3 regions of the Streptomyces yerevanensis genome follow, and region 1 is predicted to be linked to each of the others. Evidence: riboswitches for the same ligand, from Rfam matches in the RefSeq annotation. Region 1 holds a riboswitch; each other region holds the start of a gene.
The links. A riboswitch is a leader RNA that binds a small molecule or an ion and turns the genes downstream of it on or off. The one in region 1 is predicted to bind cyclic di-AMP.

Region 1 (10,461 bases):
GCGCTCAATACCAACCGGGCGTCGATCGGCCTGCCCCCGGTGGACGACGTCCGCGACTACGTCATCGGCGACCAGCCGTGGCTGGCGACGGACCCGGTTCTGGACCCGTGGCAGCAGACGCCGGACCTCGACGTCGTACAGACCGGCGCGTGGATCCTCCCCGACGAACGCCCACTCCCGGCCGACCTGGAAGCATTCCTGGAGGCCGGCGAACCACCGGTGTACGTGGGCTTCGGCAGCATGCCCCTGCACGGCTCGACGGACGCCGCCCAGGTGGCCGTCGAGGCGGTCCGCGCGCAGGGCCGTCGTGTACTCGTCTCCCGCGGCTGGGCCGACCTCGGCCTGATCGACACCCAGGACGACTGCTTCGCCGTCGGTGACATCAACCACCAGGCACTGTTCGGCCGGGTGGCCGCCGTCGTGCACCACGGCGGCGCGGGCACCACGACGACGGCCAGCCGGGCCGGCGCGCCCCAGGTGGTCGTCCCCCAGCTGGCGGACCAGCCATACTGGGCCGACCGGGTGGCCGACCTGGGCATCGGCGCGGCACACGACGGTCCGACCCCGACCTTCGAGTCCCTGTCGGCCGCGCTCACCACGGCCCTGACCCCCGAGACCGGAGCACGAGCAGCCGCCATCGCCGCCACGATCCGTACCGACGGGGCGGCGGTGGCCGCGAAGCTGCTGCTCGACGCGATCAGCTGAGAAGGGCCGCCGGTGCCCGCGTGCACCACGCGGGCACCGGCGAGCCAGGACCAGAACGCCAAAACCCAGAACGCCGCAGAAGGCCAGAACCCGGACATCTGGTCCCCTCGACCGACAACGGCCACAGGGTCGCAAACGACCCCAGATCGGAGCCGACGACGTGAACCCGCTGACCACCAGCGTGTTTGACCTCCCCGACCACCTTTCCCCCAAGACCGACCCGAAGCTGATCGCCGACGACGAGCAGCACTTCGCGGCCATCGCGGAGTGCCTCGAGCAGACGATCGCCGAGGTCTCCGGCCGCCTCGACGCCGAGCGCAGGGCACCCGGCGGCATGGGCCGGCACGCCATGGACCGGGACACGGAGATCCACCGGCTGACCAATCGCCTGCGTACCCTGCGTCGCTTCGGTCTGGACCTGTGCCTCGGCCACATGGTCGGCGCGGACGACCAGGAGCCGGTGTACGTCGGACGACTCGGCCTCACGGACAGCACGGGCCGTCGGCTGCTGGTCGACTGGCGTTCCCCGGCGGCCGAGCCGTTCTTCGGAGCCACCCACGCCAACCCGATGGGCCTGGCGAGCCGCCGCAGGTATCGCTGGACCCGCGGCCGGATCAGCGACTACTGGGACGAGGTGTTCACCGCGGACGGCTTCGCCGGGCACGCCGCGCTCGACGACCAGTCCGCCTTCATCGCCAGCCTGGGCAGCAACCGGTCGCCGCGGATGCGAGACGTACTCGGCACCATCCAGGCCGACCAGGACGCCATCATCCGCGCGGGCTCCCGCGGCGCTCTCGTCGTCGACGGCGGTCCGGGTACGGGCAAGACCGTCGTCGCCCTGCACCGCTCCGCCTACCTCCTCTACTCCGACCCTCGCCTCGGTCACCGCCGCGGCGGCGTGCTCTTCGTCGGTCCGCACCGGCCCTACCTGGCGTACGTCGCCGATGTCCTCCCCAGCCTCGGAGAGGAGGGCGTACAGACCTGCACCCTGCGGGACCTCGTCACCGAGGGCGCCGCGGCAGCGGTCGAGGCCGACCCGGACGTGGCCCGCCTGAAGTCGTCCGCGAATCTGGTGGAGGGGATCGAGAAGGCCGTCAGGTTCTACGAGGAGCCGCCCACCCAGGGGATGACGGTCACGACCCACTGGTCCGACATCTGGCTGAGCGCCGACGACTGGGCCGTGGCGTTCGATGCGGCGGAGCCCGGTACTCCGCACAACGAGGCGCGCGCCCAGGTGCTGGAGGAACTGCTCACGATCCTGGTGGACAAGCACGGCGAGGACGACGCGGACGGTTTCTCGCCCGACCTGCTCCGCAAGTCGCTGCGGCGGAACAGGGAGCTGCTCACGGCCTTCAACCGCGCGTGGCCGCTGCTCGAGGCGACCGACCTCGTCTCAGACCTGTGGTCGGTGCCTGCCTACCTGCGGATGTGCGCTCCCTGGCTCAGCCGCGAGGACGTACAGAAGCTCCAGCGCGAGGACCCCCAGGCCTGGACGGTCTCCGACCTGCCGCTCCTGGACGCGGCACGGCAGCGGCTCGGCGACCCGGAGACGGCCCGGCGCAAGAGCCGGTACGAGGCCATCCTCGCCGCCCAGCGCGAGCGCATGGCGCAGGTCGTCGACAACCTGGTCGACGCGGTGGCCGACTCCGGAGCCGACGGTGACGACGGCGAAGGCCTGGTGAGGATGCTGCGCGGCGAGGACGCCCAGGTCAGCCTGGTCGACGAGTCCGAAGCGCCCACCGTCGACCCGGACCTGCTCGCCGGCCCGTTCGCGCACATCGTCGTGGACGAGGCTCAGGAACTGACCGACGCGGAGTGGCAGATGCTGCTGCTGCGCTGCCCGTCCCGGAGCTTCACCATCGTCGGCGACCGCGCCCAGGCCAGGCACGGGTTCACGGAGTCATGGCAGGAACGGCTCGAGCGGATCGGGTTCGACCGGATCAACCTGGCCTCCCTGAGCATCAACTACCGGACGCCGGAAGAAATCATGACGGAAGCCGAACCGGTCATCCGAGCCGTACTCCCGGACGCCAACGTGCCGACCTCCATCCGCAGCGGCGGCGTCCCCGTCGTCCACGGATCCGCCTCGGAACTGAGCTCGATCCTCGACACCTGGCTCACCGCACACGCCGACGGAATCGCCTGCGTCATCGGCGACCCCACATTCCGTACGACATTCCGTACGCCGTCGTCCCGCGTCCGCTCCCTGACCCCGGAGCTGTCGAAGGGGCTCGAGTTCGACCTCGTCGTCCTCATCGACCCGGAGAAGTTCGGCGAGGGCATCGAAGGAGCGGTCGACCACTACGTCGCGATGACCCGGGCGACCCAGCAGCTCGTCGTCCTCACGAGCACCTGACGTTCACGAACACCTGACGCCGGACGAACGCCCGCCGCCCATGTGAACCGGGTCGCCTATGTGAGTTGGGTGGACGAGCGCCGCCGCCACGGCAGATCGTCCGACGCGGGCTGACCCCCGTCCCCCTGGAGCGCCCCCGCGACCCCCGTGAAGATCTCCTCCAACTGCCCCACCTGCTCCGGGGTGAGGTGCTCGAAGAGCGCGGTGCGCACCATCTCGACATGACCCGGCGCCGCCCTCTCCAGCACCTCCATGCCCTCGTCGGTCAGGAACGCGAGGCTCCCGCGCTTGTCCATGCGGCAGCCTTCACGGCGTACGAGACCGTCCTTCTCCAGGCGCGTCACGGCGTACGTCAGCCGGCTGCGGGTGATCTTCAGCGCCTCGGCGAGATCCGTCATCCGCAGACATCGGTGGTCGGTCTCGGAGAGGGTGGCCAGGATCGTGTAGTACAGGTGCGGCATACCGGCCTCCTGCTGGAGCTGCCGGTCGAGCGCGTCCTCCAGAAGGTGGGAGGCGGCGATGTACGCGCGCCAGGCGCGTTGCTCGTCGGGGGTGAGCCAGCGGGTCGTCATGCCACCCAGTGTAGGTACTGTTTAAAAATTGAACCACCATCGCCCGAAGCAGACGCACCGAGCCGAGCGGAGAGTACGCCCCATGCCCCACCCCTACGTCCTGTTGTCCGCCGCCGTCTCCCTCGACGGCTACCTGGACGACACCGGCCCCGAACGGCTGCGGCTCTCCGGCCCGGCCGACTTCGACCGGGTCGACGAGGTGCGGGCCCAGTCCGACGCGATCCTGGTCGGCGCGGGCACCCTGCGCGCCGACAACCCCCGCCTCCTGGTCAACTCCGCCGAGCGGCGCGCGGCCAGGCTCGCGGAAGGCAGCCCGGAGTACCCGCTGAAGGTCACCGTCAGTGGCAGCGGAGACCTGGACCCGGCCCTCAACTTCTGGTCCACGGGCGGCGAGAAGATCGTCTATACGACGGACAAGGGCGCCCCGAAAGCCACAGCGGCCCTCCGCGGACTGGGCGTCGACGTCGTCCCCGTCGGACCGGAGCTCGACTGGACGGCCGTACTCGAGCACCTTCACGACGTACGAGGCGTACGGCGACTCATGGTCGAAGGCGGCGGACGCGTGCACACGCAGCTGCTCCAGGAGGGCCTCGCGGACGAGTTGCAGCTCGCCCTCACGCCCCTCCTCGTGGGCCAGCCGGACGCACCTCGGCTGTTCGGACCCGGCGGCTACCCGGGCGGGGTGCGCAACCGGATGCGGCTCGTGGAGACGCGGCCGGTGGGCGACGTGGTGCTCATGCGGTACGTACCCACGGCGCCCGGTGCCGGCGGGCTGGCCTCCGCCGCCGACCGGCACTGGCTGGAGCTCGCCTGCGAGCTCGCCGACCGGTGCCCGCCCTCGCGGACCGCGTTCAGCGTCGGCGCGGTCGTCGTCGCGGCCGACGGCACAGAACTGGCCCGCGGCTACTCCCGCGAGTCCGACCCCGTGTCGCACGCCGAGGAGGCCGCCCTCGCCAAGCTCGACCCGGCCGACCCGCGCCTTCCCACCGCCACCGTCTACAGCAGCCTGGAACCCTGCGCCCGCCGCGCCTCCCGGCCCGCGCCCTGCGCCCGGCTGATCCTCGAAGCAGGAGTACGCCGCGTGGTCACCGCCTGGCGCGAGCCCGACACGTTCGTGCCGTCCGCCGACGGAAGCGGTCTGCTTTCCGCCCAGGGCGTCGATGTCGTCGTACTCCCGGAATACGGGGAGCGGGCCGCTGAGCCCAACCGCCATCTGCTCGGCCAGTGACAGGGACCGGCTGGGCTGAGAGCAGCGGACCGGTTAAGAGCAGGGAGCGAAAAACCGTGTGCTGAGCGTCCCGCGGATGGCGTACACTGGTCTTACCGACGCGGGGTGGAGCAGCTCGGTAGCTCGCTGGGCTCATAACCCAGAGGTCGCAGGTTCAAATCCTGTCCCCGCTACTGAAGACTCAGGGCCGGAACCTACGGGTTCCGGCCCTGAGTGTTTTTCCCGGCGTTCCCGGCGTTCCCGGTGTTCCCGGTGTTCCCGGTGTTCCCGACGGTCCTCCTGTCCCCGATGGCCCGCTCACCCACTCGGCCCGCACAGGTCGCTCCCCGACCACTCGCCGGGAAACTGGACAGAGCGCGGTGAAGGGCAGGAGACACAGTGGTGGGGCCCGGAGAAATGGAGACCGGCGGGCGGAGCGCCGCGTACGTCCGTACCCTCGTCCGGGCTCTCCCGGTGCTGCTGATCGTCGCGGGCGTCTGCTACGACCTCCTCACCCCTCCCCCCTTCACCGCGGTGCCCTTCTTCACGGTGGCCCCGCTCATCGCCGCACCCCTCTCCACGTTCGCCAACACACTGCGCACCGGAGTCGTGGCCGTTGCCTCCCTGTCCCTGCTGCACATCAGGGGCTCCTTCGACGTGGGAGCGGCCACGGAGGTGGCCACCGCGGCGGCGGTCGCCGTGCTGGCCCTTGTCATCAACCGTCTCGTACGCCGCAGTGACAAACGTCTCGCTTCCGCGCGCGAGATCGCGGAGGCGGCCCAGCGCGCCGTACTGCCCGAGCCGGCCGAGCGGATCGGCGGGCTCGACATCGCGGCACGGTACGAGGCGGCGCAGGCGGACGCGTTCATCGGGGGCGATCTGTACGCCGTGCAGGACACCCCGCACGGCGTACGGCTCGTCGTCGGGGACGTACGCGGGAAGGGCATGGGCGCGGTGGCGGCCGTGGCCGTGCTCATCGGGGCCTTCCGGGAGGCCGCCGAGCAGGAGGCGACCCTGGAGGCGGTGGCGCAGCGGCTGGAGCGGGCGCTGGTGCGCGAGGCCGCCCGGCGCGGCGGCCTCGAGGCGGTCGAGGGCTTCACCACCGCCGTACTCGCCGAGATCCCGCACGCTGGCGCTGTCGTACGCCTCGTCCACCGCGGTCACCCGGGGCCGCTCCTGCTGTACGGGAACGGCTCGCTGGACACGCTGCGGGCCGAGGACCCCGCACTGCCGCTCGGGATGGGCGAGTTGGGCCCGTGGCCCGACCGTGCGCAGGAGGTCCCGTTCCCCGGCGGGGCCACCCTCCTCTTCTACACGGACGGGGTGACCGAGGCCCGGGACCGGCACGGCGTCTTCTTCGACCCGGCCCGGTGCCTCGCGGGCCGGACCTTCCGAGGCCCTCGGGCGCTGCTCGCCACGCTCGTGGAGGAGGTCGTCCGGCACACGGGAGTCGGGGGCGCGACAGACGACATGGCGCTGCTGGCGGTCAGGAGGCCGTGAGGCGGATTCTTGAATCGCCCCGGGTCTGATGCCTGAAGGGCCTCAATATCACCGGTAGTAGTTGAGTCAACTCACTCCGGTTAGCAACTGAAACATTGTCAACAGAAGTCACAGCGGTGAATTGCCTCCGAGTCGCGGTCAACTCGCCCGATTCATCCCGCTCATGACCTGAAAGTCCAGGCCAAGGCCGCCAACGAATCTCCAGAACAGCTTGGAATCCGGTGCCTGCCTCTATTAACGTTCGATAACGCAGCGCGGTCGTCCCAGCCGGCACAAGAGTCGGCTCCGTGCGCACGCGCCGAATCCCGCAAGGGAACCGGGGAACCACCAACTTGGGGTGAATCGGGCGTTGTTCTCGGTGGAGACACCGTGAGTGACGCGCGTAGGAGACCTTCCTGCTCCGAACCCGTCAGCTAACCCGGTAGGCGACAAGGAAGGAAAGGAGTGCGCCTACGTGGCGTCCAACCGGCCTGCCCCCCAGACCTCGTTCGCACCGGATGAGCAGCAGCCCGACTCATTCGGCTACGGCAAACGCCAGGACGAGGAGACCTGGGAGGAGTGGAACCCCACAGAGGATTCCCTCAAGCCCATCCGCGGCAGGCACCGCGTCGGCAAGCAGCGCGGCGGAGGCCTCGCACGCAGCTCGACGGTTCTGGGCGTCGGCGTCATAGCGGCCGTCAGCGCGGGCGGTATGGCCAGCGCGAACACCGGCAAGCCGCCGGTCTCCATCACTCTGCCCGACCTGCCGCTGATCTCGGACGACGAGCCCGAGGAAGAGGCCGGTTCCACTACGCCGCTCACCCAGGCCGGTCTGACCACGGCGGACGCCAAGCAGGGCAACTCCCACGCGGGTGAGGCCCTGCGCGCCCGCATCGTCCTCCAGGCCGAGCGGCAGCAGGACCAGGTGGACCGCGAGGCCAAGAGGGCCGCGGAGACCGCCGCCGCGAAGAAGGCCGCCGAGCAGGCGGCCAAGGAGCGGGAAGCGGCCAAGGCCAAGGCCGAAGCCGCCAAGGAGAAAGCGGAGGAGGAGGCCCGGCAGAAGGCCGAGGCAGAGCGCCTCGCCGAGCTCGCCAAGAGCTTCGCGCTGCCCACGTCCTCGTACACCATCACCTCGACCTTCGGTCAGTCCGGCGCGCTGTGGTCCTCCGGGACCCACACCGGCCTGGACTTCGCCGCCCCGACGGGTACGCCGCTCAAGGCGGTACACAGCGGCACCATCACCGAGGCCGGCTGGAACGGCTCGTACGGCTACCTCACGAAGCTCAAGCTCGACGACGGTACGGAGGTCTGGTACGCCCACCAGTCCTCGATCAGCGTCAGTGTCGGCCAGAAGGTCAGCACGGGCGAGGTCATCGGCCGCGTCGGTGCGACCGGCAACGTCACCGGTGCGCACCTCCACATGGAGGTCAAGACGGCGGGCGGCGACGGAATCGACCCGGCGGCGTGGCTGCGGAGCAAGGGGCTCAACCCGTAAGTCCCGACCAGGTACCAGGTCTTCGACGCCATCCGCTTTCGGACGAGAAGCGGGTGGCGTCCTGGTTTTTCTTGGTGCCGGCCTGGTTCCGGGCTAGTTCCGGTAGGGGTTGTAGGCCGGGTCGTACGCCGGGTAGGGCGACCCTTGCCCGTACGTGTTCCCGTACGTGTTCCCGTACGCGGGCCACGGCGGCGGTACCGGGAGGGGAGCCGTCGCCCGGGCCGCGTACGCCAGCGCGGGGCGGGCGAGCTCGCGGCGGGCCCACAGCTCGTGGAGCAACTCCCGCTCCCGTACGACGAAATCGGTGCTCGCACGGCCGCGGCGCCCCCGGTGGCGCAGGAACGCCAGCGATGTCGCGTACGCCTCGTACTCCGCGACCGCCCGCCCCGCCGCGCGTCCGCCGTGATGCGTGGCGTACTCACGGGCCAGTCGCCGCGCCTTCATCGAGCCGAGCACGAACGGCTCGGGAACGGTCAGCCAGCCCGCCATGGCGTACGCGGGCAGTTCGGTGCGGATCGTGCCGAGTTCACGCTGCCGGGTCCAGATGGCCAGCCAGGTCAGCAGGCCGAACGCGGGCACCATGAACGCCGCGTACACCGCGAAGAAGCCGTACGTGCCGAAGGTCGAGGAGCCGTTCCAGAGGGCATGCATGCCCATCGCCAGCAACAGGCCCGTGAAGGGCAGCAGTACGCGTCGTATGTGCTGGCGGTCCGCGGAGAGCGCCGCGATGCCGAAGCCGATGCCTGTGAGCACGGTGAACAGCGGATGCGCGAAGGGCGACATGATCACGCGTACGAAGAAGGTGGCGGCCGTGACGGAGGCGATGCCGCCGTCACCGCCGCTCAGCTGGTCGGTGCCGAAGGCGGTGCCGAGGTAGAGGATGTTCTCGGTGAACGCGAAGCCGGTCGCGGTGACCCCCGCTATCACCACGCCGTCGACGATCCCGGTGAAGTCCCGTCTGCGGAACAGGAAGACGAGTAAGACGGCGGCGGCCTTCGCGCTCTCCTCCACGACGGGTGCTATGACGGTCGCGCCGATCGTGTCGGCGCTCGACGGGTCCGCGGTGGCCGTCGCTATCCATCGCGTCGCGAAACTGTTCGCCACGATCGCTATCAGCGCCGCCGCGCAGGCACCCCAGGCGAACGCGAACGTCAGGTTCCGCCAGGGCCCCGGCTCGACCCGGTCCAGCCAGCGGAACGCGGCGATCAGCAGCGGGACGGGCAGTACGGCGAGGCCTAAGCCCACCAAAAAGCCTTCGGTGCCGGTCTGTTCGCGGACCAGGGCCAGGATGACGAGACCGGAGAGGGCGAGCAGGGTGGTCAGCGCGCCGTAACGCACCCACTTGCGGCGCCACCAGTGTGTATGCCGCCGGGTGCCTCCGGCGGGGGTGCCGGGGGGCGGGGGGTACGCCGGATACGGGGGACTGGTGGCCACGGCATCGACCCTAACCAGGGAGGGGGTTGGCTGGCGATGGTGCCGGGCTCACGTGGCGCTGCGCGTGATGCTGGATGGCACGCGGAGGAACAGCAGATCGTGCACCACATGTCCCTTGTCCAGGCCCTGGCCCTCAAAACGGGTCAGCGGGCGGAAGTCCGGGCGGGGCGCATAACCGCCGTCCGGTCGGGTGTTCTCGAAGTCCGGGTGTGCGGTGAGGACTTCGAGCATCACCTCGGCGTACGGCTCCCAGTCCGTGGCGCAGTGCAGCAGCGCGCCGGGCCTGAGGCGGGACGCGGCCAGGGTGAGGAAGTCCGGCTGGATCAGGCGGCGCTTGTGGTGACGCTTCTTGGGCCAGGGGTCCGGGAAGTACACGCGCAGGCCGCTCAGGGAGTCCGGCTGGAGCATCTCCCTGAGCAGGATGATCGCGTCGCCGTTGCCGACCCGGATGTTGGACAGACCCTTCTGGTCCGCGAGATTGAGGAGGTTGCCCTGGCCCGGGGTGTGCACGTCGACGGCGAGGATGTTGGTGTCGGGATCGTCGGCGGCCATCCGCGCGGTGGCCTCGCCCATCCCGAACCCGATCTCCAGCACGACGGGCTTGTCGTTCCCGAACAGCTCCGCGAGATCGATCTTCCGCTGCCCGTCGATGTCCAGCCCCCACTTGGGCCACAGCCGCTGCAAGGCGTCCGCCTGCCCCTGGGTGACCCGGCTCCGCCGCGGCTGAAAGCTGCGGATCCGGCGCTCGAAGTGGGAGCCGGCGGGGTCGGGGCGAGGGCCGTCGGGGAAGCGGGGTTCGCCTTTGGCGCGGGGGTGGGGGCGGCGGGACTCTTCGGTGTTTTGACGTTCAGACACAGTGGTTCTGATTCTACGGAGTGGGTTGGGTGCGGGAAGCCGCAGTCTTTTCAGGGGCGCGGGGAACTGCGCGACCAGCCACGACGGGCCCGCAGCCGCGACACGACGTGTGACCCACCACCCCCTGGCGGGGGGCCTGGGGGCGCAGCCCCCAGTTTCGGGAAGGGGCGGGGCTGGGGAAAGAAACTCCGCAGTCACCCCCGCCCCAACGCCTCCAGAACCCGCCGCCCCACCTCACGCCCAATCGGAAGCGAAGCGGTAGCCGCAGGGGACGGCGCGTTCAGCACATGAACCGTCCGCGGCCCCTCCCGAAGAAGGAAGTCGTCCACCAGCGTGCCGTCCCGAAGGACCGCCTGGG
Region 2 (9,718 bases), on a different contig from region 1:
CCGGCTACCCGTCACGCGAGGAGTCCGAGCACGACATCATCGAGAACAGCCACGCGTCCACCGCGCTCGGCTGGGCCGACGGACTCGCCAAGGCCCGCCAGGTGCAGGGGGAGAAGGGCCATGTCGTCGCCGTCATCGGGGACGGCGCGCTCACCGGCGGCATGGCGTGGGAGGCGCTGAACAACATCGCAGCCGCCAAGGACCGGCCGCTGATCATCGTCGTCAACGACAACGAGCGCTCGTACTCGCCGACCATAGGCGGCCTCGCCAACCACCTCGCCACCCTGCGGACCACCGACAGCTACGAGAAGGTGCTGGCCTGGGGCAAGGACGTGCTGCTGAGCACGCCGGTCATCGGGAACACGATCTACGAATCGCTGCACGGCGCGAAGAAGGGCTTCAAGGACGCGTTCGCGCCACAGGGCATGTTCGAGGACCTGGGACTGAAGTACGTAGGACCCATCGACGGGCATGACGTCGGGGCCGTCGAGTCGGCGCTGCGGCGCGCGAAACGGTTCCACGGGCCCGTACTCATCCACTGCCTCACCGAGAAGGGGCGTGGTTACGAACCCGCGCTCGCCCACGAGGAGGACCACTTCCACACGGTCGGCGTGATGGACCCGCTCACCTGCGAGCCGCTCTCGCCCTCCAACGGACCTGCCTGGACCTCGGTGTTCGGCGACGAGATCGTACGGATCGGGGAGGAGCGCGAGGACGTCGTGGCGATCACGGCGGCCATGCTGCACCCGGTGGGCCTGGCGAAGTTCGCGGAGCGGTTCCCCGACCGGGTGTGGGACGTCGGCATCGCCGAGCAGCACGCCACGGTGTCCGCGGCCGGGCTCGCGACGGGCGGACTGCATCCGGTCGTCGCGGTGTACGCGACCTTCCTCAACCGCGCCTTCGACCAGCTACTGATGGATGTCGCACTGCATCGCTGCGGCGTGACCTTCGTACTCGACCGGGCCGGAGTCACCGGAGTTGACGGGCCGTCGCACAACGGCATGTGGGACATGTCCATCCTGCAGGTCGTACCGGGGCTGAGAATCGCCGCGCCGCGTGACGCCGACCAACTGCGGGCCCAGCTACGTGAGGCGGTGGCCGTGGACGACGCGCCGACGTTGCTGCGCTTCCCCAAGGAGTCGGTGGGACCGTCGATCGAGGCGGTCGGCCGGGTGGGCGGTCTGGACGTCCTGCACCGGGGCGAGAAGCCCGAAGTGCTCCTGGTCGCTGTCGGTGTGATGGCGCCGGTGTGTCTCCAGGCGGCCGAGCTGTTGGAAGCGCGTGGCGTCAACTGCACGGTGGTGGACCCGCGTTGGGTCAAGCCCGTCGATCCTGCGCTGCCTCCGCTCGCCGCCGAGCACCGCCTGGTCGCCGTCGTCGAGGACAACAGCCGGGCCGCCGGCGTGGGCGCGGCGGTCGCTCTCGCGCTCGGCGATGCCGAAGTCGACGTGCCCGTACGGCGGTTCGGGATTCCGGAGCAGTTCCTCGCGCACGCCAAGCGCGGAGAGGTGCTGGCCGACATCGGTCTCACACCCGTCGAGATCGCGGGACGGATCAGTGCGGGACTGGCGACCCAGGAGGCGAGCCTGGCCGTCACGGAGGCCGAACTCGCCGCCAAGGAGCCCATGTCCAAGGAGAAACAGGAATGACCGCGGAACCCTCTTCGCAGTCCGGGGACTTCGACCTCGGCGAACTACTCGCCGGGCGGGCAGGTGAACGCTACGAGCTGCACGCCCGGCACCTCAATCACCAACTCCCGCGCATGCTGCACACCATCGGCTTCGACAGGTACTACGAGCGAGCCGAAGGCGCGTACTTCTGGGACGCTGAGGGCAACGACTATCTGGACATGCTCGCCGGGTTCGGGGTGATGGGCCTGGGACGCCATCACCCCGTCGTCCGCAAGGCGCTGCACGACGTCCTCGACGCCTCGCTCGCCGACCTCACCCGCTTCGACTGCCAGCCCCTGCCAGGTCTCCTCGCCGAACAACTCCTCATCCACAGCCCGCACTTGGACCGGGTGTTCTTCGGCAACAGCGGTACGGAAGCGGTCGAGACGGCGCTGAAGTTCGCCCGGTACGCGACCGGGAAGCCGCGCGTTCTCTACTGCGCGCACGCCTTTCACGGGCTGACCACCGGCTCGCTGTCCGTGAACGGTGAGTCCGGTTTCCGCGACGGCTTCGCACCGCTGCTGCCCGACACGGCGGTGCCGCTCGGTGATCTGGACGTACTGGAAAGGGAGTTGAGGAAGGGGGACGTCGCCGGGCTGATCGTCGAGCCGATCCAGGGCAAGGGCGTGCACGAGTCGCCGCCCGGATATCTGCGCGCTGCCCAGGAGTTGCTGCACCGGCACAAGGCGCTGCTCATCGCGGACGAGGTGCAGACGGGGCTCGGCCGAACCGGGGACTTCTACGCCTACCAGCACGAGGACGGCGTCGAGCCCGACCTGGTGTGTGTGGCGAAGGCGCTGTCCGGCGGCTATGTGCCCGTGGGCGCGACCCTCGGCAGGGACTGGATCTTCAAGAAGGTCTACTCGTCGATGGACCGCGTCCTCGTGCACTCCGCGAGTTTCGGGGGCAACGCACAGGCCATGGCCGCCGGGCTCGCCGTGCTCTCCGTGATGGAGAACGAGGAGATCGTCGCCAACGCCCGTGCCACCGGAGAGGAGTTGAAGTCCCGGCTCGCGGCGCTCGTGGACAAGTACGAGCTGCTCAGTGAGGTGCGCGGCCGGGGGCTGATGATCGGCATCGAGTTCGGCAAGCCCAAGTCGCTGAAGCTGCGCAGCCGTTGGACCATGTTGCAGGCGGCGCGCAAGGGGCTGTTCGCGCAGATGGTGGTCGTACCGCTGCTCCAGCGGCATCGGATCCTCACGCAGGTCTCGGGCGATCACCTGGAGGTGATAAAGCTGATTCCGCCGCTGATCATCGGCGAACGGGACGTGGACCGGTTCGTGGACGCCTTCACCGACGTGATGGACGACGCCCACAACGGCGGCGGACTGATGTGGGACTTCGGGAAGACGCTGGTGAAGCAGGCGGTGGCCAACAGGTAGGGGTGTCGCGCTGCCTCCGGTGCATTCCGAGCCTTTGCCTCTGAGGCAAGAAGTTTGCCGATGAGGCAAATCTCCGGCTGAATGGAGGCATGAGCCCCACTGAGCCGGGGGCGGCCGAAGAGCCGTCCGCCGAGCTGTCCGCCGTCGCGCCGCAACTGCGTGAGCTGCGGCGCCGCGCCTCACTCACCCTGGAGGCCGCGGCCCGCGCCGTCGGACTGTCGCCCGCCCATCTCTCCCGTCTGGAGACCGGGCGGCGCCAGCCCTCGCTGCCGATGCTGCTCGCGCTCGCCCGTACCTACGGTACGACGGTCTCGGAGTTGCTCGGCGAGACGGCCCCCGAACGGGACGCGGTCGTCCGCGCCGCCGACATGGAACCCACGCAGGCGGGCGGCTGGACGTACTGGCAGGCCGGCGCGGCAGGGCGCGGCATGCAGTCCCTTCGCGTGCACGTCCCGTACGGAGCGCAGGGCGACATCGTGCGCGTCCACCCCGGCGAGGAGTGGCTGTACGTCCTCAAGGGACGGCTGCGTCTGCGGCTGGGAGACACCGCTCATGCGCTCGCGCCCGGAGACAGCGCGCACTTCGACTCGCTGACCCCGCACCGGATCGCCGCCGCGGACCGGGACAGTGTCGAACTGCTCTTCGTACACACTCTGCTGCAGAGCCCTACGGCCGCGCTGTGCCTCGGCCCGTCGACCCCGGGAGCGACCTCATGAGGGACATGGAAGAGAAGTTCCCGCGTGCTCTGTGGGTGCGGCTCATCATCTACGTGGCCGTGGGACACCTCTTCGCGGCCTTCATCTACCTGCTGTTCACGCTCGGCGCGCAGAACCAGTAGGCATCGGGTCGGCCGACGTGTGGTCAGCTCGTCGGGCGGTCAGTCGAGGAAGCGTTCCCGGAGCCGCTCCCGCGTCTTCGGGGTCACGTGAAGGCCTTCTTCCAGGTAGGTGTCGACGTCGCCCCAGGTCTCCTCGATCGTGTCGAACGCCGCCGCCAGGTACTCGGCGCGTGCGTCGAAGAGGGGGCTGAGCAGCTCCATCACCTCGGGGGAGTACGCCGAGGACGCGGAGCTGCTGCGCCGCACCTTGTAGCGGCGGTGGGGGGCGTTCGACTTCAGGTAGTCCGCCACGATGGCCTCGCGCTCGACGCCGAGGGCGAGGAGCGTGATGGCTATGGACAGGCCCGCGCGGTCCTTGCCCGCCGCGCAGTGCATCAGCGCGGGCACGCTGTCCTCGGCCATCGCGTGCAGCACTCGTGAGTGCTCGGAAGTGCGCTCCTTGATGATCGAGCGGTAGGACTCGATCATCCGGTTCGCCGCCTTGCCGTCCGCGAGGATCGAGCGCAGCTGGTCCAGATCGCCGTCGCGGACCATCGTCCAGAACTCGGCGCCGTGTGCCGGATCGGTCAGCGGCAGGTTCACGTTCCGTACGCCCGGCAGTTCGACGTCCTCCCCCTCCAGCTTCTTGTCCGCCTGGTTGCGGAAGTCGAAGATCGTGTGCAGGCCCAGTGAGGCGAGGAACGCGGCGTCCTCCTCGGTCGCGTGCGCGAGATGGCCGCTGCGGAACAGCAGTCCGGGCGCCACGCGTCGGCCGTCCTCGGTCGGCAGGCCACCCACATCGCGGAAGTTGCGCACTCCGGCCAGTTCGGGCTCGGTCGACGGGACCTGCTGCGTCACGGGGGCTCCTCCCAGTCGGCGGCCGACGCTGTTGTCGGCGGGGCGCGCTCTCGACGATACGACATGGATTCGTAGGCCAATCAGTTGTCCACAGGCGGTGCCGGTGCGTTGTCCACAGGCGGTGCCGACGAGGTGAGGGCGCCTGCGATGATGTTGTGCTTGAGCGAGCTTGTTCGGATCTGTGAGGACTTGATGGTGGAGATCGGCAAAGACGGTCGTACGTGGCTGCTTTCGGGGCCCACGAGCAGCTATGCCCTGCGGCTCACGGACCAGGACGAGCTGCTGCATCTGCACTGGGGCCCGCGCATCGCGCTCGCGGACGCCGAGGCGCTGGCCGCCCGTCCCGGGCCGGAGTACCGGGGCTTCGAGTCCCCGCTCGACGGGCGCGAGGAGTACCCGGTCGAGGGCGGCCCCCGTTTCGTACGGCCGGCGCTGTCCGTGCGTACGGACGAACGGCGCGGTACGGAGTGGCGCTTCGAGGCGTACGAAGTGGATGAATCCGGCGAAGCGGATGGGGCTGAACTGCGGCTGCGGTTCTCCGACTCCGGGCTTGGCATCACGCTGCATTACCGGATGCGCCCCGCCACCGATGTCGTCGAGCGCTGGGTGACCCTCACCAACGAAGGGCCCACCCTGGAGGTCCTGCGCGCCGACTCGGCGACCTGGACGCTGCCGGAGCGTGAGGGCTGGCGGCTGTCGCAGACGCACGGGCGCTGGGCGGCCGAGTCTCAGCTCGTACGAACGGACCTCACCTACGGTGAGCAGGTCATCGGCAGTCGGCGCGGGCACACCGGGCACCAGCATCTGCCGTGGGTCGCGCTGGACGTCGAGGGCACGGCGACCGAGGAGCACGGCGAGGTGTACGGGTGCGCGCTCGCGTGGTCCGGTTCGTGGCGGATCGCCGTGGCCCAACTCCCGGACGCGCGCGTGCAGATCACCGGCGGCGCCGGGTACGACGACTCCGGCCTGGTGCGGCTGGAGCCGGGGGAGAGCTTTGTCGCGCCGGTCTTCGCGGGGCTGTGGAGCGATGACGGCTTCGGCGGGGCGAGCCGGGCCTGGCACGCGTACCAGCGGGCGTACGTGATCCCGGACGCGGACCAGGACCGGCCGGTGCTCTACAACTCCTGGGAGGCCACGGAGTTCGACATCTCCGAGGAGCAGCAGCGGGCACTCGCCCGGCGGGCGGCGGCGATGGGCGTGGAGCTGTTCGTGGTCGACGACGGCTGGTTCGGAAAGCGCACCAGTGACCGGGCCGGGCTCGGGGACTGGACGCCCAACCCTGACCGCTTCCCGGCCGGACTCAAGCCCCTGGCGGACGACGTGCACGCCCTGGGCATGCAGTTCGGGATCTGGGTCGAGCCGGAAATGGTCAATGCGGACAGTGAGTTGTATCGGGCGCATCCTGATTGGATTCAGTATCAACCAGGACGAAAGCGTACGGAGCTCCGCAATCAGCTTGTACTGAACCTCGCGCGCGAAGACGTCCAGGAGTACCTGTGGGAGCAGCTTGACGGGCTGCTCTCCAGTGCCCCGATCGACTATGTGAAGTGGGACTTCAACCGCTGCTTCACGGACGCCGGTTGGCCCGGAGAGGCGTACCCGCAGCGGCTGTGGATCGACCATGTGCACGCCCTGTACGGCCTGTTGGACCGGCTGCGGGCCGCGCACCCCGGTGTCGCCTTCGAGTCCTGCTCCGGCGGCGGCGGCCGGATCGACCTCGGTGTCATGGCGCGTACGGACCAGGTGTGGACCTCGGACAACACCGATCCGCTCGACCGGCTCGCCATCCAGCACGGCTTCAGCCAGATCCACCCGGCGCGGGCCATGGCCGCCTGGGTCACCGACAGCCCGAACAATCAGCTCAACGGACGCGTGAGTTCGCTGCGCTTCCGCTTTGTGAGCTCCATGGCCGGAGTGCTCGGGGTCGGTGGCGACCTGACCGAGTGGAGTGGCGAGGAGCTCGCCGAGGCGCGGGACTGGGTGGCGCTCTACAAGGAGATCCGGCCCGTCGTGCAACGCGGCGACCTCTACCGGCTGCGGGCGCCGGAGGGCGGGCTGAGCGCCGTGCAGTACGTCCGTGAGGACCAGGCCGTCGTCCTTGCCTGGCTCCAGGCTCAGCATTACGGCGAGCCCGTGGCGCCCGTACGGCTGCGAGGGCTCGACCCGGCGGCCGCGTACGAATGCCTCGAAACGGGCGAAGTGTACAGAGGTGCCGTGTTGTTGCATCACGGACTGCGGACCGGCTTGCGCGGTGACCTGGATGCGGCAGTTTTCCGCCTGTGTCGCATCTGAGGGTTGTGTCCGTATTGGAGCGCTTTCATTCCAACTCGCTCTGAAATAGGGACTCCTGAATTAGTGATGCGTGAGCAGCGTCATATTCGTGACGGTGCGCTGTCGCCATGTCCACGTAATTCAAGGGTGTTTACAAGGGATTTCAGGAAGGTGGAAGACCGGTGGTTAACGGAGGGTGACGGCGATTTCGGTCAAGGATCAAGAGAATGGGGCACATAGGAAACCCAAAGCTTGTCCCTGTGCGTCTTGGTCGCTTACGTTCGCCACCAATCCGGACGGACGCCTAATCCTGCCGCCGCCCGGAATCCGCACACCGATCCGTACACGGCAGGAGCGGGGGACCCACAGGTACAGCGCCTGTTCTGGTCTCCGGAACAGGCTTGGGGTAAAGCCGCGCGAAAGCGTGGCCGGGCATCTCCAGCTCGCACCCGACAGCTCACCTCGTAGGCGCCGGAGAGGAATTCGTCATGCCCGCGAAGGGTAAGCACCGCCGCCCGAAGTCCGCGCGTTTCACCCGCTCGATCGCTGTTGCCTCAACCGGTGGCGCCGCGCTCGCACTTCCGCTGCTGGGAGCGGCCGGCGCACATGCCGCTACTCCGCAGAGCGTGCCCGCGTCTGTTCCGGACAAGGCCGAATCCGTTTCCCAGAAGGCTGTTGAGTCCGCTCCTGTCGCCACTCAGAAGAAGACCGCGACCAGGACGTACGAAGTGAGGGCAGGCGATTCTCTCTCGGGGATCGCCCGCGAACAGAATGTCAGCGGTGGCTGGAAAAAGCTCTATGAGGACAACCGTCAGGTCGTCGGCAGTGACCCGGGACTCATTCACCCGGGCCTGAAACTGACGATCGGCAAGAAGGCCGCCGCGCCTTCCGGTGGCAACGAGGCCAAGGCGTCGAAGGCGGCCGAGGCTCCCAAGGCGGCCGAGGCCCCCCAGGTGTCCGCGAAGAAGGCACCGACTGCCAAGGCAGCCGAGGCGCCCAGCAGTTCGAGCGGCTTCAGCATGCCGGTCGAGGGCGCGACCGTCAGCACCCCGTACAGGATGTCGGGCGGTATGTGGTCCAGTGGCTATCACACCGGTGTCGACTTCGCGGCCGCGACCGGCACTTCGCTCAAGGCCGTGGGTGCGGGCACGGTCGTCTCCGCCGGCTGGGGCGGCGCGTACGGCAACCAGGTTGTCATCCAGCTCAGCGACGGCCACTACGCCCAGTACGCCCACCTTTCGTCCCTTTCCGTCTCGGCTGGGCAGTCCGTGACCGCGGGTCAGGAGATCGGTCTCTCCGGTGCGACCGGCAACGTCACCGGCCCGCATCTGCACTTCGAGATCCGCACCACGCCGGACTACGGCTCGGACGTGGACCCGCTGGCGTTCCTGCGCTCGCACGGCGTCTCTGTCTGACGCCACCCGCGCACCACCGCGAGCGGATCGCGTCTCCTCTCGCGCCGAAGGCCGGACCCCTGATCCCCGGGTCCGGCCTTCGGCTTGTCCGCAGGGGTCGACAGCGGCAGCGGCCAGGCGTCAAAGTGATCTGCGGCAAGCGCTTTCTATGCACCTGCGCGAGACCCGCTCGCCCCGTCGTACGCCAGCCAAGGAGACGCTTCATGACGACCCGCAGAGCCTTCGGAGCCCTGGCCGCCGGTGCCGCACTCGCGGCCCTTGCCCCCGCGCAGACCGCGAGCGCGTCGGTGCGCCACCGAGGACGGCTCATCGCCCGCGACGACTTCCGGCACGGACTGGGGCAGTGGGCAACGGAGTTGCAGGACGGTGGCAGCGTCACCGCTTCCCGTGGGGTCATGGAGATCGATGTGCCGAGCGGCGCCACGGTCTGGTTCAAGCGGAAGCTCGCGGGGCCGTACGTCATCGAGTACACCGCCACACCTGTCTCCGCAAGCGGTGTCAACGACCGGGTGTCGGACCTCAACAACTTCTGGAACGCCGTCGACGTCCGCTCCCCGGACGACCTCTTCGCCACCGAACGCGGCGGCGCCCTCGACGAGTACGACTACCTCAAAACGTACTACTCGGGCTACGGCGCCAACTACAACACGACCACGCGGCTGCGCCGTTACGTCGGCCAGGCGGGCGTCCGGCCACTGATCCACGACTACACGGAACCCCTGCTGGTGGCGAACCGGCCCCACCACGTCCGCATCCTCTCGCATGGCTCGACCGTCCAGTGGTGGAACAACGGGCGGCTCGTCTTCGACTACGCCGACCCGGAGCCGTACACGAGTGGGCACTTCGCCTTCCGGACCGTGTGGAGCCATTTCCAGATCACGGACTTCCGGGTGTGGGCGCTGCGTATTCCGAGTTGACCGAGACTTGACGCGTGGCTTATCTCACCGCCCGTCAACCCCTTCCTACGGTCGCGTAGCTCACACCGAAAGGTGAATCATGGGCCGACGTGGCAGACGATTCGAAGAATGACAACAGATCAGTGATCGGGTCGTACGTAGCGGTGGGGGACAGCTTCACCGAAGGCGTCGGCGACCCCGGCCCCGACGGGGCGCTCGTCGGCTGGGCCGACCGGTTCGCGGTGCTGCTCGCCGACCGGCGGCCCGAGGGCGACTTCGACTACACCAACCTCGCCGTACGCGGGAAGCTGCTCGACCAGATCGTCGAGGACCAGCTTTCGCAGGCCAAGGAGCTGGCGCCGGACCTGGTTTCCTTCTGCGCGGGCGGCAACGACATCCTGCGGCCCGG
Region 3 (10,461 bases), on a different contig from region 1:
CGGAGGTAAAAAGTTCGGTCCAGGGTTGAGCCGCCCGCCTCAGGGCTACGTATGGTCTGTTGAGGGGCGAACTGTCGGTTCGGTGAGAGGTGGCGGAGAGCGATGGCTCACGGTATGCGGATGGATACGCACTCCGGTTACCTCGACGGTGGAGGCAGGGACTGGCGGGACGCCGCCACCCGATACGCCCTGCTGCCGCTGCGTGTCTTCCTCGGCGTCACCTTCATCTACGCGGGGATCGACAAGCTCACCGACAGCGCGTTCATGTCGGAGGCCGGTTCCGGTTCGATCGGCGACATGATGCGCACGGTGCGCGACTCCTCGGCCATCCCGGAACTCGTCGACCTGTCCCTCAAGAACCCCGTCGGCTTCGCCTATGCCATCGCTTTCGGCGAGCTCGCCGTCGGCATCGGCACCCTGATCGGATTGTTCGCCCGGCTCGCCGCGTTCGGCGGTGCCATGATCTCCCTCAGCCTCTGGCTCACCGTGAGCTGGCCCTCGGACCCGTACTACTACGGCAACGACCTCCCCTACCTGATGGCCTGGCTCCCCCTCGTACTCGCCGGAGCGTCGGTGTTCTCCATCGACTCGATGCTGCGATCACGACGAAGGCAGCGAGCCGGCGCCTACTAGGCCCGACCAGGGCCTCCGGCTCAGGCCCAGCTCTTCCAGCTTTTAGCTCCGCGTGGGCGCCTCCCGTGTCTCCCGGGAAGCGAGGCTCTTGCGGCGGTGGCGTATCGCATGTGTCACCGTGCCCGCTGCTGCGGCCAGGCACAGGCCGCCGGTGACGAGAGGGATCACCGCGAACCAGGGGGTCTCCCAGAGCCCGCCCGCGTCGCCGGCGTAGATGATGCCGGTGAGCGTGAGGAAGACGCCCGCTATCAGTCGGCCGGGCTGGAAGTCATGACGTAGCACGGGCCACCTCCGCCTGTCCGACGCCGACCTCGAGGGTGAGGTCGAGCGTGCCGCCGTTCTTGGTGTTGCTCGTGGGCTTGAGGGTCCGTTCCTCATACTTGCCGGGGGCCACGTCCACGTCCTGCTTTCCGTCGCCGGGGAACTGGATGTCGCCGACGCCCACGTCGACGTTCAGCTTCACGGTCGCGTCGTCGGGCACGACGACCTTGAGCTGGCCCATGCCCACCTCGACGCTCGTCGTCAGGGTCTGGCCCTTGGCGAGGTCTATCCGGGTCAGATCCAGCGTGCCGACGCCGGTGCCGAGTTCGTACGTCGGCCGTACGTCCGCCGCTACGGCGGGCGTCCAGTTCGTGCGCACCCAGTGCGTGCTGATGTCCTTCGGGAGTGCCGCCGAGCAGGCCAGCAGGACCGCGGTGATGATCGCGAGGAAGACCGATCCCGCCCCCGTACGCCCCAGGAACGCGCTGACCGCTATGCCTGTGCCGAAGACGATGAGGGCGCTCGCCAGGCCGGCCTGGAGACTGGTGCCCAGCGCGTGGTCGTCCCAGGTCGCACCGGTGCCGAGGACGCCCGCCAGCAGGGCGAGCAGGAACACCCAGCCGCCGATCCAGCGAGGGCCGCGTGGCTTCGGCTCGCGCGTCCGTATGTCCGGGCGGTAGTTGCCCTGCGCGATATTGACCGCCGCCGCGATGTCCCGGTCCCGGGTGTCACCCGGGCCCCACAGATAACCTGTGCCCCCCACATGCGTGCCGTCCTTGACGATGGGGTCGCGCCACCAGGAGGAGAAGGAGTCGGGGACGGGCGGTGCCTGTGCCTCCGGTGGTGCGTCGGCCGCCGCCTGCGCGGCTAGCGGGTCGGGGCCGGGGGCGCCGCGCTGCCGCGACCAGTAACCGGCGCCCGCGAGAACCAGCGCGAGCGTGGTGGCGAAGGTGAGCACCCCGCCGTTGCCCAGCATGGACAGGAACACCCCGCAGCCGACCAGCGCGAAGAGCACGGCCGTCAGCGCCTGGCCGTCCACGCGGCCGGTGAGCAGCTTGCGCAGCTCGTTCTCGTCCTCGTCGTCGTAGGCCACGAACAGCCAGGCGAAGCCGTAGAAGATGAGGCCGATGCCGCCGCTCGCCGAGAGCACCGCGAGCCCGATGCGGAAGATCACCGGGTCCATGTCGCACTGCCGCCCGAGCCCCGCGCACACGCCGCCCAGCATCTTGTGCCGCCGGTCGCGCCGGAACTTGTGCGGGACCTCGGGCACGACCGGATCCCCGGGCGCGGGCGGGCTCCCGTGCGCGCGCGGTTCCTCACCCGCGGTGGCCGGGGCGCCGACGGCGGGCACCGTGTCCCGTGGCCCGGTGGGCGAAGCCTCGCCGGGGCCCGGGCCGGAGCCGGGTCCTGGACCCGTCGCGGCGTGCGTGTGATCTGTCATGTGTCCATGGTGACGGCCGCAGCGGTCCGGCGGCAGTCGGGACGACCCTGGACGAACCCTGAAATCGTCCCCGAGACATCGGGCCTTGATCCCCGAGGCGCCCGGTGCTTCGAAGATCAGGGGAGTCTCGGGGGTCGACCCTGATGTCCTGGCCCGCCTCGCGTGTGAATATCGATGGCATGCCGGAAGTCGCAGCTGTTCCCGTCGAGGACCCGCGGCCGCCGCGCAAGCTCTACCGCAGCAGCGACGGACGCTGGCTCGGTGGCGTGGCGCGGGGGCTCGCCGGGCATCTCGGTCTGCCTGTGGTCTGGGTGCGGCTGGTCTTCGTCGGACTGTTCATGGCCGAGGGCCTCGGGGCCTTGCTGTATGCGGCGTTCTGGTTCTTCGTGCCGCTCGGCGTCGGAGGCGTGGACACCGGGCGGCCTCCGGCCCTCGCCACCGAGACCTCCACCGACGGGCGCCGCAGACTCGTCGCCCGCAAGCCCGACAAGGGCCAGATCGTCGCGCTGCTCGCGATGGTCGTGATCGCCCTGATCTTCGTCGGCAATGTGGACCTGAGCGGCGGGACCAAGGCGTATCTCTGGCCCGTCGTCCTCGTCGGCGCGGGCGTGGCCCTGGTCTGGCGCCAGGCGGACAACGCGCGGCGGGCCCGCTGGATGGAGGTAGGCCGCCACCGGCGCACGCTTACGCTGGCCCGCTCAGCGGCCGGAGTCCTGCTGGTCACCGTGGGCGTCTCCGGGATATTCGTCCTCCAGGGCTCCGCCGCCCACCTCGGCTCGGTGTTGCAGGCGGCGCTCGCGGTCCTCGTCGGCATAGCACTGCTCGCCGGCCCCTATCTCGTACGCATGACTCAGGACCTCTCCGAGGAGCGGCTGATGCGTATCCGTGCCCAGGAGCGGGCGGAAGTGGCCGCCCATGTCCACGACTCGGTACTGCACACCCTGACGCTGATACAGCGGAACGCGGAGAACGCGGGCGAGGTCCGCCGCCTCGCCCGCGCCCAGGAGCGCGACCTGCGCAACTGGCTCTACAAACCGGAGGGCACCGGCAAGGACGAGGCCGACGAGCCGGACACCCTCGCTGAGGCGGTCCGGCGCAGCGCGGCGGAGGTGGAGGACAAGCACGGCGTCCCCATAGAAGTCGTGGTCGTCGGCGACTGCCCGCTCGACGAAAGAATCGGAGCCCAGATGCAGGCCGCGAGGGAAGCGATGGTGAACGCGGCCAAGTACGGTGGCGAGGGCGGCGCGGTGCAGGTCTACGCCGAGGTCGAGGGCAGGACGGTCTTCGTGTCCGTCAGGGACCGCGGCCCCGGCTTCGACCTGGACGCGATACCCGCCGACCGCATGGGCGTCAGAGAATCGATCATCGGCCGCATGGAGCGCAACGGCGGCACAGCCCGGCTGCGCGCCGTGCCGGACGGCGGCACGGAGGTCGAGCTGGAGATGGAGAGGGCGGAGACATGAGCGAGGCGAACGAGCCGACCGGGACGGTCGAGCCGGGCGATGGCGGGGCCGCCGAGCCCGACGCCCCGGCGGGCACACCCGATGCGGCGGACGCCGGGCCCGGTCGGCGGGTCCGCGTGGTCCTCGTCGACGATCACCGCATGTTCCGTACGGGGGTCCAGGCGGAGATCGGGCAGACCGAACGGACGGGTGTCGAGGTGGTCGGAGAGGCTGCCGACGTCGACCAGGCCGTCTCGGTCATCACGGCGACACGGCCCGAGGTCGTCCTCCTGGACGTGCACCTTCCGGGCGGCGGCGGTGTCGAAGTCCTGCGCCGCTGCGCCGCGTTGATGGCGGATGCCGAGCAGCCCGTACGGTTCCTCGCGCTGTCCGTCTCCGACGCCGCCGAGGACGTCATCGGCGTCATCCGGGGCGGTGCGCGGGGCTATGTGACGAAGACCATCACCGGCACGGACCTCGTCGACTCCGTCTTCCGCGTCCAGGACGGCGACGCGGTCTTCTCCCCGCGCCTGGCCGGCTTCGTCCTCGACGCCTTCGCCTCCACCGATGCCCCGCCCATCGACGAGGACCTCGACCGCCTCACCCAGCGCGAGCGCGAAGTTCTCCGCCTCATCGCCCGCGGCTACGCCTACAAGGAGATCGCCAAGCAGCTGTTCATCTCGGTGAAGACGGTGGAGTCCCACGTCTCGGCGGTCCTCAGAAAGCTCCAGCTGTCGAACCGCCACGAGCTGACCCGGTGGGCAACGGCACGACGGCTGGTCTGACCGTCAGTCGCGAATCACACCACCCGCGTAGCTCCCGCGAACGGCATCTCGTCCAGTGGGGCCAAGCGGACCGGGGCCGAAGGGTTGGGGGCGTGGATCATCTGGCCGTTGCCCACGTAGAGGCCCACATGGCTGATGCTGGAGTAGAAGAACACCAGGTCACCGGGGCGGAGTTCGGAGCGGGGGATGCGCTGGCCGGCGTCGATCTGGGCATACGTCGTGCGAGGCAGCGAGATCCCCGCGGAGCGGTACGCGGCCTGCATGAGGCCCGAGCAGTCGAAGGCGTCGGGGCCGGTGGCGCCCCATACGTACGGGCTGCCGAGCTTGTCGTACGCGTACGAAATCGCAGCCGCAGCCCGGGAGTTGGGAGCCGCGGCGGTCGAGCCCGCATCCCGCGGGGCGGAGCGTGAGGCGCGGGCCGTGGCGGCGTCGTCCGCGCCGATCCGGGCGCGCTGTTCGTCCGTCAGGCGGGACAGGAGCCGCCGGGCTTCGCCCAGCTTTCCGGTGACCGTCTTCTTGTGCCGGTTCAGCGCCGCCTGCTGGGACTTGAGCGAGGCCAGCTCGACATGGGCGGCCCCGCGCAGCTGCTCGATCTCGCGCAGTTGGCCGCGTACGCGCGAAACTGCCGAGGCCTGTCGGCTGCCGGCGCGTTCGGCGAACGCGGCCTCGTCCAGGTACTGATCGGGGTCCGAGGAGAGGATGAGCCGCAGCGCGGGGTCGAGGCCACCGTCCCGGTACTGCGCGGCGGCCACCGAACCCAGCGCGTCCCGCTCGGAGTTGAGCCGCTCCGTCCGGCGGGCGGCCTCGTCCTGGAGGGAGTCCACCCGGTCCTCCGCCTTGTCGGCCTTCTCCTTCGCCCCGTTGTACTTCTCGGTGGCGACCTCCGCCTCCTGGTACAGCTTGTCGACCTTCGCTCTCACCTGATCCGGTGTCAGCCGCGGCTCGGCGTGCCCCGCCCCGTCGAAGGAGGTAGCACTCGCCGCGCCCGCGAGCGCGATCGTGAAGGCTGTGCGGGCCGTATTGCCGCCGAGCGAGCGCTGTCTTGGCTTGCGGTGCGCTGCCACCTGGACACACTTCCTTCCCGAAGGGGAACTTCCGTACGACCGCGGAGCGATGACGCCCCTGGCGTCCGGCGGCGGCCCGCACAGGGGGAGCGGGCCGCCGCCGGATCTTCTCGGCGGTGATGCCCGGCTGCCGCCCCTGGCCCGGGCGGCGGTGGGGAGCCGGTCACCTGGGGAGGGACGCTAAACCTGAGAGGGCGGGCTTGGTGACGCCATGTACGGAACTGTCGGGACTGAGCCGTGCGGTGACCGTATGTGACCGTGATCCCGGCCTGGTGCCGTCGAGTTGGCGCGGGGCGTTGATCGATGCGGGGGTTGTGGAGGACCGGGCGGCGCGGCGGTGCTATGGGTCCGTCAGCGTCTGTCGGGGTCCGTCAGTCTCCGCAGTACGGGCTCCGCCCAGGGGCGCGGGGCGGTGTGAGGCCGTACACGAGCCCCCGATTAAGCTCCGGCTTCATGGACGTACTCATCCATCTCTTCGTCGGCCTGCACATCATCGGTATCGCCGCACTCCTCGGCGGCTTCCTCACCCAGATGAAGGCGATGGGCGAGGGCACGGCCCGCTTCGGGCCCGCGATGCTCCACGGCGCGTTCACGATGCTCGTCACGGGCGTGATCCTGGTCGGCCTCAACCAGGCCGACGACCAGACGGTCAACAACATCAAGATCGGCGTCAAGCTGGCGTTGCTGATCGTGATCCTGGGCCTCGTGTATGTGAAGCGGGACGAGGAGAAGGTGGAGAAGGGCCTGTTCGGGCTGGTGGGCGGGCTGACCATCGCGAACGTCTTCATCGCGGTGCTCTGGACCTGACGGGCCTTGGAGAGCCGTAAGAACCGCCCCTTGAAGAGCCCCAAAAAGGGCTCACGCGCGCGTGCATCCCAAAAAGGGGTCCACGCGCGCGTGCCTCATGCCGGGCGGACCACGCTGTGGATCGGCATGTAGTAGATCGACTCCTCGCGGACGTACGCACCCGGCTTCGGGGCGTGGATCATCATGCCGTCGCCGAGGTAGAGGCCGACGTGGCTGATGTCGTCGTAGAAGAAGACGAGGTCGCCGGGCTGGGCGCTGGCGACCGAGACCTGGGTGCCGATCTTGACCTGGTCCCAGGTGGTGCGCGGGAGGGTGACGCCGGCGGCCTTCCAGGCGGCCTGGGTGAGGCCGGAGCAGTCGTAGGAGTCGGGTCCTGACGCGCCCCAGACGTACGGCTTGCCGGTCTGGGAACGGGCGAAGGCGAGCGCCTTCTCGCCCTTGGCGGTCGAGGTGCCCGCGGAGCTGCCCGTGCCGGTCGAGGTCCCCGCGCCGGTGGAGGGCGCGGGAGTCTGCTGGGCCTGCTGCTGTTGGCGGCGCTGTTCCTCCGCGGCCTGCTGCTGCCGCGCCAGCTCCTCCGCCTTGCGCTGGGCCTCCTCCCGCTTCTCCCGCTCGATCGCCGCGAGCCGCGCCTTCTCCTCGGTGGTCAGCCGCGAGAGCAACTGACGCGCCTCGGCGAGCTTGCGCTGAACATCCGCCTTGGACGACTTCAGGGTGTTCTCGGTCTTGGTGAGCGACTGAAGGCTCTCGGAGGCCTCCTGACGCCGCTGCGTCATCTCGGACTGCTGCGTCGCGTAGTCCTCGACGGCCTGCTGCTGACGGCTGGTCAGCCGGTCCATCAGCTGGTTCTGGTCGAAGTAGTCCTGCGGGTTGTCCGCGAGCAGCAGAGACGCGGTGTCAGGGGCGGCGGCGCCCGTGCGGTACTGCGCGGCGGCGAACGTACCGAGCTCCTCGCGCGCCTCGTTGAGCTTCTGCGTGCGCGAGGCCACCTCGTCAAGGAGGTTGTCGGCCTTCTTGCGCTGCTTGCTGCTCTTCTCCTTGGCGCCGTTGTACTTCTCGGTCGCCGTCTCCGCCTGCTGGTAGAGGTCGTCGACCTTCTTCTGGACTTCGTCGAGGCTGGGCTGCGGCTCCGCGGAGGGCGAAGCGTTCGCGGTCTGCGACAGGAGAGCCACCGAGGTGAGAGCGGCGGTGGCGAGGGCAGGGGTACGTATGCCCTTGGGACTGGACGACCGCGCTTTGCGGTGTGGCGCCACGAAGGCGACTCCTTCCGTGCTCCGCCTACCGAGTTAGCTGTCGGGTTCGGGCGTGTGCTTCGGAAGGTTTGCCCTACGGTCCTTGTCCCCTGAGGGAGTTGGACCGATTCACCCCAAAGGTCGGTGGGTCCCCGGCTCCGGGCGGCCACGAGGGCGTTCCGGACTCGGCGGGAGCCGCACGGCCCGGCGACGTTCGCCGGTGGGGGTCGAGCGGCCCACTGCGAAAGCTAACCAACTCGTGTGGCTCTTGTGAAGGTTGATGAGCGAATTGTCCGATACGTTTTCGTGACCTTAGCCTCAGGTGCCATGATCCGTCGCCGACCGTGACGGGACGGTCCTGGAGGGTGAGAGAAATCCCGGCAGGCTCCCGGCAGGGTCGTACCGGCCGAGTTCTCAGGGCGGCGGCGAGGTGTCGGTGGGGGAGCCTAGACTCGGAGAGCGATGAGCAGCCTCTTTGATGACAGCTTCCTGGCGGACCTCAAGCCCTCGCGGGACCACGAGGAAGAACCCCCGCCGCCGCCCGAGGACGAGCACGTGCCGGAACAGGTTCCGGACGATCTGTTCGGCGGGAAGTTCGACGTGCCGCCGGACCGGGAGGCCTACTACCGCGATGGCGCCCCGCGCCCCCACGTGGACGCGGCCACGCTCCTGGAGGGGCTGAACGACAACCAGCGCGCGGCGGTCGTGCACTCCGGCTCCCCCCTGCTCATCGTGGCCGGCGCCGGCTCCGGCAAGACCCGTGTGCTCACACACCGGATCGCGTACCTGCTCGGCGAGCGGAATGTGCATCCGGGCCAGATCCTCGCGATCACCTTCACCAACAAGGCCGCGGGCGAGATGAAGGAACGCGTCGAGCACCTCGTCGGCCCGCGCGCGAACGCGATGTGGGTGATGACCTTCCACAGCGCGTGCGTCCGCATCCTGCGCCGGGAGTCGAAGAAGCTCGGCTTCACGTCCTCGTTCTCGATCTACGACGCCGCCGACAGCAAGCGCCTCATGGCCCTGGTCTGCCGCGACCTGGATCTCGACCCGAAGCGCTTCCCGCCCAAGTCGTTCAGCGCCAAGATCTCGAACCTGAAGAACGAGCTGATCGACGAGGAGGACTTCGCCGCCCAGGCCTCCGACGGCTTCGAGAAGACCCTCGCCCAGGCCTACGCGATGTACCAGTCGCGGCTGCGCGAGGCCAACGCCCTCGACTTCGACGACCTGATCATGACCACGGTCAATCTCTTCCGGGCCTTCCCTGACGTCGCCGAGCACTACCGCCGCCGCTTCCGCCACGTGCTCGTGGACGAGTACCAGGACACGAACCACGCGCAGTACGCGCTGGTGCGTGAGCTGGTCGGGCCCTCCGGCCCCGAGGACGACCCGGGCGAGCTGTGCGTCGTGGGCGACGCCGACCAGTCCATCTACGCCTTCCGCGGCGCTACCATCCGCAACATCCTCCAGTTCGAGGAGGATTACCCGGACGCGAAGACGATCCTCCTGGAGCAGAACTACCGCTCCACCCAGACGATCCTCACCGCAGCCAACGCGGTCATCGAGCGCAACGAAAGCCGCCGCCCCAAGAACCTGTGGACCAACGCGGGCACGGGCGCGCGCATCACGGGCTACGTCGCCGACACGGAGCACGACGAGGCGCAGTTCATCGCCGACGAGATCGACCGGTTGACGGACGCCGGTGAGGCGAAGGCGGGCGACGTCGCCGTCTTCTACCGTACGAACGCCCAGTCCCGTGTCTTCGAGGAAGTCTTCATCCGCGTCGGCCTGCCCTACAAGGTCGTCGGCGGCGTCCGCTTCTACGAGCGCAAGGAAGTCCGGGACGTCCTCGCGTACTTGAGAGTTCTCGCCAACCCGGAGGACTCCGTACCGCTGAGGCGGATTCTCAATGTCCCCAAGCGAGGCATCGGCGACCGGGCCGAGGCGATGATCGACGCACTCGCCTCGCGGGAGAAGATCAGCTTCTCGCAGGCGCTGCGCCGCGTCGACGAGGCGTATGGCATGGCGGCCCGCTCGACGAACGCCGTCAAGCGGTTCAACACGCTGATGGAGGACCTGCGGACCGTCGTCGAGTCGGGCGCGGGCCCAGCGACCGTCCTGGAAGCGATCTTCGAACGCACCGGCTACCTGGCCGAGTTGCAGGCCTCCACCGACCCACAGGACGAGACCCGCATCGAGAACCTCCAGGAACTCGCCGCCGTGGCCCTGGAGTTCGAGCAGGAGGCCGGTGAGGGCGAGGCGTCGGGCGGGCTCTCCGACTTCCTGGAGCGGGTCGCGCTCGTCGCCGACTCCGACCAGATCCCGGACGAGGAAGAGGACGGCTCCGGCGTCATAACGCTGATGACCCTCCACACCGCCAAGGGCCTCGAATTCCCCGTGGTGTTCCTGACCGGCATGGAGGACGGCGTCTTCCCACACATGCGCGCCCTCGGCCAGACCAAGGAGCTGGAAGAGGAGCGGCGACTCGCGTACGTCGGTATCACGCGCGCGCGGGAGCGGCTGTATCTGACGCGGTCCTCGATGCGCAGCGCCTGGGGGCAGCCCTCGTACAACCCGCCGTCCCGATTCCTGGAGGAGATCCCGGACACACATCTGGAGTGGAAGCGGACGGGTTCCATGGGAGCGGTGGCCTCCGGCCCTGCGGCGGGCGTGGCGGCCTCTCTGTCGTCCTCCCGCTCGCGGTCGGCGGCCTCGGGCGCCTCCGGCTTCGCGACGCGGCGGGGCGGGGCCACGGAGAAGCCGGTGGTGTCGCTGGCGGTGGGGGACCGGGTCACCCAC

Region 2: another riboswitch for cyclic di-AMP. It lies ahead of OP79_RS47065 (M23 family metallopeptidase); the one in region 1 lies ahead of OP79_RS18535 (M23 family metallopeptidase).
Region 3: another riboswitch for cyclic di-AMP. It lies ahead of OP79_RS46230 (C40 family peptidase); the one in region 1 lies ahead of OP79_RS18535 (M23 family metallopeptidase).

What each region holds. Positions count from the first base shown of each region.
Region 1 covers NZ_JNWJ01000016.1:5,568-16,028, reverse strand. Annotated here, with positions in the region: gene OP79_RS18565 (glycosyltransferase) at 1-705, shown strand, start outside; gene helR (RNA polymerase recycling motor ATPase HelR) at 866-3,061, shown strand; gene OP79_RS18555 (MarR family winged helix-turn-helix transcriptional regulator) at 3,118-3,633, opposite strand; gene OP79_RS18550 (dihydrofolate reductase family protein) at 3,716-4,861, shown strand; tRNA gene OP79_RS18545 (tRNA-Met) at 4,961-5,034, shown strand; gene OP79_RS18540 (PP2C family protein-serine/threonine phosphatase) at 5,258-6,340, shown strand; cyclic di-AMP (ydaO/yuaA leader) riboswitch at 6,627-6,783, shown strand; gene OP79_RS18535 (M23 family metallopeptidase) at 6,795-7,814, shown strand; gene OP79_RS18530 (PrsW family intramembrane metalloprotease) at 7,908-9,248, opposite strand; gene trmB (tRNA (guanosine(46)-N7)-methyltransferase TrmB) at 9,297-10,103, opposite strand; gene lhgO (L-2-hydroxyglutarate oxidase) at 10,298-10,461, opposite strand, start outside.
Region 2 covers NZ_JNWJ01000113.1:642-10,359, forward strand. Annotated here, with positions in the region: gene dxs (1-deoxy-D-xylulose-5-phosphate synthase) at 1-1,649, shown strand, start outside; gene OP79_RS47040 (aspartate aminotransferase family protein) at 1,646-3,052, shown strand; gene OP79_RS47045 (helix-turn-helix domain-containing protein) at 3,142-3,768, shown strand; gene OP79_RS47050 (DUF6126 family protein) at 3,765-3,890, shown strand; gene OP79_RS47055 (tyrosine-protein phosphatase) at 3,930-4,727, opposite strand; gene OP79_RS47060 (alpha-galactosidase) at 4,920-7,019, shown strand; cyclic di-AMP (ydaO/yuaA leader) riboswitch at 7,321-7,484, shown strand; gene OP79_RS47065 (M23 family metallopeptidase) at 7,487-8,413, shown strand; gene OP79_RS47070 (DUF6250 domain-containing protein) at 8,617-9,330, shown strand; gene OP79_RS47075 (SGNH/GDSL hydrolase family protein) at 9,453-9,718, shown strand, end outside.
Region 3 covers NZ_JNWJ01000101.1:431-10,891, forward strand. Annotated here, with positions in the region: gene OP79_RS46195 (DoxX family protein) at 103-633, shown strand; gene OP79_RS46200 (hypothetical protein) at 676-915, opposite strand; gene OP79_RS46205 (PspC domain-containing protein) at 902-2,335, opposite strand; gene OP79_RS46210 (ATP-binding protein) at 2,515-3,798, shown strand; gene OP79_RS46215 (LuxR C-terminal-related transcriptional regulator) at 3,795-4,562, shown strand; gene OP79_RS46220 (C40 family peptidase) at 4,577-5,626, opposite strand; gene OP79_RS46225 (hypothetical protein) at 6,080-6,433, shown strand; gene OP79_RS46230 (C40 family peptidase) at 6,529-7,683, opposite strand; cyclic di-AMP (ydaO/yuaA leader) riboswitch at 7,691-7,863, opposite strand; gene pcrA (DNA helicase PcrA) at 8,125-10,461, shown strand, end outside.